2 regions of the Peribacillus sp. 05N428 genome follow, and region 1 is predicted to be linked to the other one. Evidence: riboswitches for the same ligand, from Rfam matches in the RefSeq annotation. Region 1 holds a riboswitch; the other holds the start of a gene.
The links. Region 1 has a riboswitch for thiamine pyrophosphate ahead of AC1DIV_RS04030 (ABC transporter substrate-binding protein). Riboswitches for the same ligand answer to the same signal wherever they lie in the genome.
Positions count from the first base shown of each region.

Region 2: another riboswitch for thiamine pyrophosphate. It lies ahead of tenA (thiaminase II); the one in region 1 lies ahead of AC1DIV_RS04030 (ABC transporter substrate-binding protein).

Region 1 covers NZ_JBFTMS010000003.1:148,974-153,621, reverse strand. The annotation lists gene AC1DIV_RS04040 (ABC transporter permease) at 1-481, opposite strand, end outside; gene AC1DIV_RS04035 (thiamine-binding protein) at 478-762, opposite strand; gene AC1DIV_RS04030 (ABC transporter substrate-binding protein) at 774-1,769, opposite strand; TPP riboswitch at 1,903-2,012, opposite strand; gene AC1DIV_RS04025 (protein-glutamine gamma-glutamyltransferase) at 2,326-3,153, shown strand; gene rarD (EamA family transporter RarD) at 3,248-4,177, opposite strand; gene AC1DIV_RS04015 (amidohydrolase) at 4,258-4,648, opposite strand, start outside.
Region 2 covers NZ_JBFTMS010000001.1:214,520-219,167, forward strand. The annotation lists gene AC1DIV_RS00945 (AMP-binding protein) at 1-925, shown strand, start outside; gene AC1DIV_RS00950 (SDR family NAD(P)-dependent oxidoreductase) at 982-1,728, shown strand; TPP riboswitch at 1,857-1,988, shown strand; gene tenA (thiaminase II) at 2,124-2,807, shown strand; gene AC1DIV_RS00960 (ECF transporter S component) at 2,823-3,401, shown strand; gene AC1DIV_RS00965 (ABC transporter ATP-binding protein) at 3,420-4,648, shown strand, end outside.

The DNA of each region.
Region 1 (4,648 bases):
TCCCCGCTCCCATCATCTTGAAATAATGCTTAAGCTCGTATGGTGTCTGGCGAAAACCGTCCAATGATGCGACCGCAACCGGAAAAAAACATACAAGTGAAATCACGATTAACTTAGGCAGCATGCCAAAGCCAAACCAGATCACCAAAAGCGGCGCCAAAACAATGATGGGTATATTTTGTGATAGTATGAGCAGAGGATAAACCGCGTCCTTCACACCTGGAAATAGGTGTAGGATGGCCGCGATCAATAAGCCGATGCAGCTTCCAATAAAAAATCCCGACAACGCAAGCTCGGTTGTGGATATAAGGTGTCCGTAAAGATTGCGGGACGACTCAATTCCTTCAATGAAAATGGCCGATGGAGCGGGAAGCAGCCATTCTTCAACTTTCAATAAGACTGTCACTGACTCCCATACAATCAGCAACAATAATAAAAGAAAGAAGGGAGCCCCCTTCTTCCAAATTCCCCTTCCGATCATGCCCGATATTTCTCCGTTAACGTATCCATCGTAATCCCGCTTGGCTGATATAATATTTTCACTTGGGAAATGACATTCGGCGATCCTATTTCAATCATTCTTACATTCATTTTTTCTATCACGGCAAAAAGTTCGGAAAGCTCCCCCTCCATTGTCGTTTCAAGCGGGTGAACCTCATACTTGACACCTGATTCTTCAATGATCTTGATTGCTTCATCGACCATAGGGATGACATTTTCCCCTTTAGGAATAATTTGTATACTAATTAATGAATTGGCCATTGTATTTCCTCCTAATTTGGTAAAAATTCATTGGTAAATGCCTTTTCAGGATCGAAATCACCTTCAAGAAGCTTATTTTCAGTCATCCACTCACTGTAATTCTTCCAAATTTCAAGCTTTTGTTCACCCCATCGCGGAGCATCATCCTGATACTTGGCTGCAAGCCACTCCTGGCTTTTCTTCACTAGTTCTGGATCAAGATCCGGTGCAGACTCAATTAACACTTCCGCTGCATCATCAGGATTCTTAATCGCAAACTGGTACCCTTTCGAAGCTGCATGAACGAATGCTTTAACAGTCTCGGGATCTTCTTTTATCATCTTTTCATTTGTAGTCAAAACAGGCGTATAGTAATCAAGCTTATCAGAGTATTCGGTTAAGTACACCATATTAAGCTTTTCATTTCGCAACTCAGCCTCAATGCCTGTCCAACCATAATAAATCCAGGCAAAATCTATATCCCTTTTAACCGAAGTGAAAAAATCCGTGTCTCCTGTATTGACTATGTCCACTTCATTTACATCCGCATTATCCTTTTTCATGAGTGAATCAATAATGGCCTTTTCAACCGGAGATCCCCAGCCACCATAAGTCTTCCCTTCAAAATCCTTGGGAGTCGTAATGTCCTTTGCCTCAGGGGAAGCGAACCCCGAGGTATTATGCTGGATGACGGCAGCTACCGAAACAATCGGCACGCCCTGCACGCGGGCCTGCGTTATGCCCTCCTGGTAGCTCACGCCAAATTCAGATTTCCCTGAAGCGACAAGCTTATCAGCTCCCGCTTCACCTGGCATGATAATCTCCACATCAAGACCTTGTTCTTTAAAATAACCTTTTTCCTTGGCTACATACAATCCTGTATGGTTTGTATTCGGTGTCCAATCGAGCACGACCGATACCTTTTTTAATTCTTCATTTTTAGATGCTTCTTCTTTTTCATTAGTTCCGCCTGCTCCGCATCCAGCTAAAAGGAAGAACGAAGTTAACAGTGGTAAGAATTTATTCAAGTCATTATCCTCCTACACATCTTATAAGATTCATATGCCGGAACCATGATGGGGCTCCAGGGCTATTCAAATACTGGATAAAAAAGCAAAAAACGCCCGAAGATGAATTCGGACGTTAACATACAAAACAGAAAATCAGTCATAATATGTTCCCTCCGCTGGCATCACCCAGATCAGGTTCAAAGAGTCAGCATCTAATGGATGCAATCTCAGCCAGCAGTACTGGCCCCCCTACATTTCTCGCACATATGAACTTTTCTCTCTCATTATATCAATTCATAGGGAAAAAGGAATACTAATTTGCTTCTACTCTCTAATTGGAAAGGTATTCCTTGCACTTCAGGATGTCTTGCAAAACATCTTTTGGAACGAAAATCATTGAAAGCAAAATAATTCTGCCTCTTTCTGTTCCAATCATTCCTGGCTGCAACGGTGGCGGACACGTTCCAAATAGTCATTTCTTTGCAAGCATTCATATAATGAGCATTACGTGTAGACATTTTTGTTTACTGGTTTTATTAAACCCTTAATTTCATAAGCAAAAGGTGGATATGTCATGATAAAGATTAATCACAAATGGTTAGATGTCAGTCAAATCCAACCAGGTACAGCCTCTGCCAAATCGCTTGAAACTCTTCAATGCTTGGAGGAAGATTCTAACGTTTTTGAATACCGGAACTTTGGGGATTTTAATTTCGAGATACAGCTGAGGAACCGGGTCATAGAGGCAGCTATTGCGTTGGATAAAAGCGGGCCGGAATTTTCCACACTTGAGGAGTCTCAATCCAATCAGCGTTATTGGCACCTTTCAAAGGATGGCACCTTTACCCTTCAGCCAGGGATTCTCCCTCATGATGCGCTCGTTGACATTTTCATGAATGGGGGGCTTTATGCCTTCGAATGCGGGACAGCAATAGTCGTCACTTTTTTAAAGGCGATTTTGGATTTAATCGGCCCCAGGAATTTCGACTATCTTTTTTCAGACCTATTTTTATATGACTGGCGCCCTCCAAGGAATATGGCTCTCAGCGTTCACCAGGGAAGGGACTATTTACCAGGTGATTGCGTTTACTTCAAAAACCCTGATCACGACTTGGCAACCCCTGAATGGCAAGGTGAAAATGCCATATTATTAGGGAATAACCTCTTTTATGGCCACGGGATCGGGATTACCACTGCACAGGGAATCATCGATGAATTAAATAGCAATAGAAAGCCGTACGCCACCATATCAGCATTCCTGACAACGCATATCATTTTCCTGGATAGTTCCTTCTATAGACAATTCCAACTGAATTCCCCCCGTGCCAATCCCGATAACAGTCCTGCCTGCCTTTCCAATTGTATTGTTTCTGAAATAGGTTCGAAGATATACCTTTCATGACCCTGGCATTTCGCCTATGCCATAAAACCGTTTTATTGAGTAACGACATAAAAAAAATGCTTGGGCAGAAATCTCCCCAAGCATTTTTTTCTTTTCACGCACCAATATTCCCTTTGCCTTTGAACCTGCGGGCACTTGCCTGCCCCCATTTCGTTATGGATAGTGTATAAACAGCCAAAGCTGACCATATGAACAAAAAGGCTAAAAGATGTGCTTTGGTGAAACTTTCATGATAGACGAATACCCCGATCAATAAAGATAAGGTCGGAGCGATATACTGAAAAATGCCAAGCATCGATAACGGGATCTTCTCCGCCCCTTTTGCAAAATATAAAAGAGGCAATGCCGTGGCAATCCCGCCGCCCACCAACAGCAAGCTTGTGCTTCCGTCTGTAAAGAATTGCATTTCCGACCTGTTCATCAAGTAAATCAGGTAACCTAGGGCCAGAGGCGTTACCATCATCGTTTCAAGCGTCAGCCCGATTGCCGATTCGGCCTTGATCATTTTTTTTGCCAGACCGTATAATCCAAAGGTCATGGCCAAAACAAGAGAGATCCACGGGATCGTGCCGAAATGAATGCCAAGGATCAAGACTCCGATTCCTGCAAGCAGGAATGAAATGATTTGGGCCCCGCTCAATTTTTCTTTTAAGACTATCACTCCCAATAGTACACTGACGAGCGGATTGATATAATATCCAAGGCTCGTGTCGAGGATCCGTCCTGAGTTAACGGCCCATATGAACACTCCCCAATTAGCTGTAACAAGCAGGGACGCCGTTAGCAATGCCGTAAAGAGTTTCGGATTTCCCATTATGTTTTTGACATAATCTAGAAACGCCTGCCATTTTTTCATGAACATCAATAAAACCAGCATGAACACGAAAGACCATAATACCCTCTGAGCTAAAATTTCTATTGCACCGACTCCCTGAAGGAACTTCCAGTAAACCGGCACAACTCCCCACATCATGTAAGAAAGGGCTGCATAAATCGCCCCTTCTTTTTGTTGATCCACTTTCATAACAAGCCTTCTTTCCATTTACATTCCTTTATCTAATTCCATCTAACAATTTTGTATTTCCATTTCTTTTTTTGCAACTGTTAATTTTTATCATACATGATTTTGTCATCGATGACCGTCATGACCGCCTCAGCTTTCAGGAGATCATCCGGTGCAACAGCAAAGACATCCAGATTAAACACGGTAAAATCGGCATCGTACCCTTTATTGATCACACCGCGGCGTTTTTCCTGGCCGATTGCTGCAGCACTCCCTTTGGTATACAATGCGAAAGCCTCGAAAACGGAAAGCCTTTCAGACAAACCATATACGGTACGGTCCTCACTGTTGATTTTCATCCTTGTGACAGCTGCATGAATGCCCAAAATCGGATTTAATGGTTCAATGGGTGCATCCGACCCTCCCGCACAAATGATGCCCAAGTTCAAATAGGTTCTCCAGGCATAGGAGGATTCCAATAGATCGGCTGGC
Region 2 (4,648 bases), on a different contig from region 1:
AACGTTCGCTCACCAAACGGGTTTTGGTTATGGAGTCAGGCTCCCAACACATATTGGAGGTACGGGAATCTATCAAGACATTTGGAATCCGAGAGAGTTTATTGAATGGGTTGAGAAGGAAAAGATAACGTTTACGGCGGGTGCCACTCCTTTTCTGCAAGATACGGTTCAGATGGAGGGGATAGAAAGGTATGACCTCAATTCGCTGCGAGTCTTCGTAGCTTTGGGTGCCCCGATTCCCAGGCATTTAGTAAAGGAGGCCGTGAAAAAAGTACCGTTCAAGATATTGTCAGGGTGGGGACAAACGGAAGATGGCTTGGTAACCTTGACGAGACTTGAAGATACAGAAGAAAAACTGACGAATACCGACGGAATCCCGTTTCCGGGTATGGAGTTAAAGATAGTGGATTTTGAAGGGGAAATCTGTGCCCCGAATATAGAAGGCTCTTTATTAGTAAGGGGTCCGGCTCTTTTTGTCGGCTATTTTAAACGAATCAATGATACGTTAGCTGAGTATAGTGACGGATGGTTCATTACCGGTGATCGAGCATTCATTGATGAAGACGGGTATATCCGGATTTCTGGAAGAAACAAAGACATAATCATACGTGGCGGTGAAAATATTCCAGTCGCTTATGTAGAAAATGTACTGTATGAACACCCGGATATTTCTAGTGCTCAGGTTATTGCGGTTCCAGATTCCCGTCTTCAGGAAAAAGCATGTGCATGTATCAGTATGAAAACGGGGAAGAGCCCGATCACGCTGGATTCCATGCAGGAATTTCTCCTGGAAAAGGGATTGGCAAAACAATATTGGCCTGAATTTATTGAAATAATGGATGACTTTCCTCGTACGGCAAGCGGGAAAATTCAGAAATTCCGGCTCCGGGAAATGATTAATGAAAGGATAACTGACAATATATAAGCAAGCAGCTTAAATAAATCCATATTGACGAAATAGTGAAAGTGGAGGGGAATATGATGACAAAAAGAATGGCATTTATCACAGGTGCTGGAAGCGGAATTGGCAGAGAAATTTCAAAAAAATTGGCTTCTCGCAATATTAACGTCATCGTGGCTGATATTAATCTTAAAAATGCAGAGGAAACGGTTTCTTTAATCGAAAAGTCGGGTTTTGAAGCCAGAGCGGTCCATTGTGATGTAACGAAATTAGAAAGTGTAAAAAAAGCCGTCGAAGAATCAGTGAACTATTATCATAGAATAGATATATTGGTTAATAATGCAGGCTGGGATAAGGTGGAACCATTTTTAAAAAGTGATCCCAGCACATGGAAAAGGATTATCGATATTAATTTACTTGGGCAGATCCATACATGCAAGGAAATTTTACCTCTCATGATTGAAAATGGATACGGTAAGGTAGTAAATATTGCATCCGATGCAGCTAGAGTCGGATCAAGTGGAGAAGCAGTTTATTCGGCTGCTAAAGGAGGGGTTATTGCCTTTACAAAAACGATAGCAAGAGAAATGGCACGTCATAAACTCAACATCAATTGTATAGCGCCAGGTCCTGCTGATACGCCCCTATTTCAAGAAATAGGCTCATATAATGAAGGTATAGCTAGCGCCTTGGAAAAAGCGATTCCATTCCGCCGGCTAGCACAACCAGAGGACATTGCCAGTGCTGTTTCCTATTTCGTTTCGGAAGAGGCAGGGTATATTACGGGGCAAACTCTTTCCGTAAATGGTGGATTAACAATGGTTTAATAGATCGTGGTTATGTGGGTATGGAAGATTGAAAGTTTAGTAACCCTAAATCAAGAAAACTTTTCTAATACGTTTGACAATTGGATTTATCGTGTTAATATAAAGGCAAATGAATTTTAATATACAATTTGTACCACTAGGGGTGCTTTATAGGTAAAAGTTGATTTTTTACCCACAAAAGCTGAGATTAAAGTATGACTTTAAGACCCTTAGAACCTGATCTGGTTTATACCAGCGTAGGGAAGTGGGGTCTGGAACTATACATTTCTGTATTATTTCTTGTACAACCACTTTCTTTACGTTTAAGAAAGTGGTTTTTTGTTTGCAAAAAAAGGGGTGATAAGTGTTTTTTTCTGTATCGTTCAATGAAAAAATACAATTTGGAGGTAATGGACATGAAGTTTTCAGAGGAAATCCGTAAGGAAGTTGATCACATTTGGGAAGCTAGTTTTAATCATCCGTTTGTAGCAGGAATAGGAGATGGCACATTGCCATTGGAGTGTTTCCGTTTTTATGTCATGCAAGATGCCTATTATTTATCTCATTTTGCTAGAGTTCAAGCCTTAGGGGCAGTCAAAGCTACAGATTTACATACAACAAGCAGGCTTGCCGGCCATGCACAAGGAACATATGAAGCGGAGTTGAAGCTTCATGAGAATTTTTCCGAGAGATTAGGCATCACAAAAGAAGAACGGGAAGATTTCAAGCCTGCCCCGACTGCCTATGCTTATACTTCCCATATGTATCGTGCGGCTTATTCGGGACATTTAGGAGATGTTATTGCAGCTATCTTGCCGTGCTACTGGCTGTATTATGAGATAGGTGAAAAGCTGCAAGGGTGCATGCCCGAAGAGCCGATTTATCAAGAATGGATAGCGGCTTACGGAGGAGAGTGGTTCCGCACTTTGGTGGAAGAACAAATTGCGAGGCTGGATGAGATTGCTGAAAAAGTAACTGAAGAAGATAAGGCGAGAATGAAAGAGCATTTTATTCTCAGCAGCCAATATGAATACTCATTTTGGGAAATGGCTTATCGTTTAGAGACATGGCCCGTTCATAAGGAAACATTAGAAGTATAAAAGGAGAATGAAACAATGAAAAAAGGATTGAAATTAACGGATATATTAGTCACGATCGTGATTGCGGTAGCATTTGGAATCGTTTATATCCTTTGGGGTTCGATTTATTATTCCGTTAAACCATTAGGATTACATCTGGATCAACTTATTTATGGAATGTGGTTTATAGCTGGCCCTGTCGCCTTTTTCATTTTACGGAAACCGGGTGTGGCACTTTTGGCGGAGATAGCTGCAGCTTCAGGGGAATTCTTTCTAGGTTCCCCATGGGGGCTGACTGTACTGTTATATGGGGTGGTCCAAGGTTTGTTCGCGGAACTGGTGTTCATGGGGTTCAAATATAAAAAATTCAATATGCCGGTGGCCGTTTTAGCTGCGATGGCTTCCTGCCTGGCATCAGTTATCATGGATTTTGCATACGGGGAAATAGGTGCGCTTTCTACTTGGAATCTATCGTTATTCATGATAGCGAGGTTTGTGGGTTCCATATTCTTTGCAGGTGTGACCGCTTATTATCTAGTTAAAGTCCTGGAAGCAACAGGGGTAACTAATCTTGTGCGTCCGGTTTCCAATAAAGATTATGCAGAACTTGATTAAAAGAAGAGGTTGAGGGCCATGGAACCAATCGTTTCTGTTGAAAAGTTAAGAATGAAATTTCCCGGTGATGAATCTTTGATATTCAAGGACCTATCACTATCATTTGATCAGGGAGAAAAAGTGTTATTGTTGGGACCATCTGGATGTGGTAAATCCACTCTGTTGCAAGTGTTAAGCGGATTGATTCCGAATTCCATCGAAGTCCCGATGAAAGCGGAGAAATTGAAATGCCCTTCTTCATGGGGGTATGTTTTTCAAGACCCTGATAGCCAGTTTTGCATGCCATTTGCCGATGAGGAAATTGCCTTTGTCCTAGAGAATCTTTCCGTCCCTAAAGAAGAAATGAAAGAGAAGATTCAAAATCATTTCCGTAAAGTAGGATTGAACCTGGACCATACAAGTATTGACACATTATCAGGCGGGATGAAACAGCGTCTGGCAATTGCTTCAGTATTGGCCCTTGAACCAGAAGTTATATTTTTAGATGAACCGACCGCCATGCTTGATCCAGAAGGAACGAAAGAAATCTGGGACTTGTTGAAGGAAGTCGGAAAAGACAAAACGGTTATTATCGTCGAACATAAAATTGACCATGTTTTAGAATTCATCGAACGAATCGTGCTTTTAAACGATGACGGTCAAATCATAGCTGATGGTCCAAGAGACACCATTCTTTCCCTATATAAAAATGAAATGAGAGAACATGGAATTTGGTTCCCTGGTGTTTGGGATGAATATATACAGAGTAATGCACCCACTAGGGAATACCATTTTACAGATGGTTTACCCCTTCTGGATGTGCAAGGATTTAGCGGTTTTCGGAATAAAGAGGAAAAAATACACGTTGAAGAGCTGAAGGTGCATTCAGGAGAATGGATTGTGATCAGGGGAGAAAATGGAGCGGGCAAGAGTACACTTTTGCATGCATTGATGCAATTCATAAAAACGAAAGGTACGTATGAATTATTGGGGAACCCCATTAAAATGGTGAAAAATCCAACGGATCATATGACGTTTGTCTTTCAAAATCCTGAGTTTCAGTTCGTTGCAAATACTGTATATGAAGAGATTGCTTATTCATTGCGTATTGATAAAAGGCCGCAACAAGAAATAGATGAGAGAGTCCGCTCATTGCTTAAAGTTTTCCGTCTTGAGGCACATCGGGATAAACATCCATTTCAATTATCAATGGGGCAAAAGCGTCGCTTAAGCGTAGCAGCCTCAATCGTAATAGACAAAAAAATCAT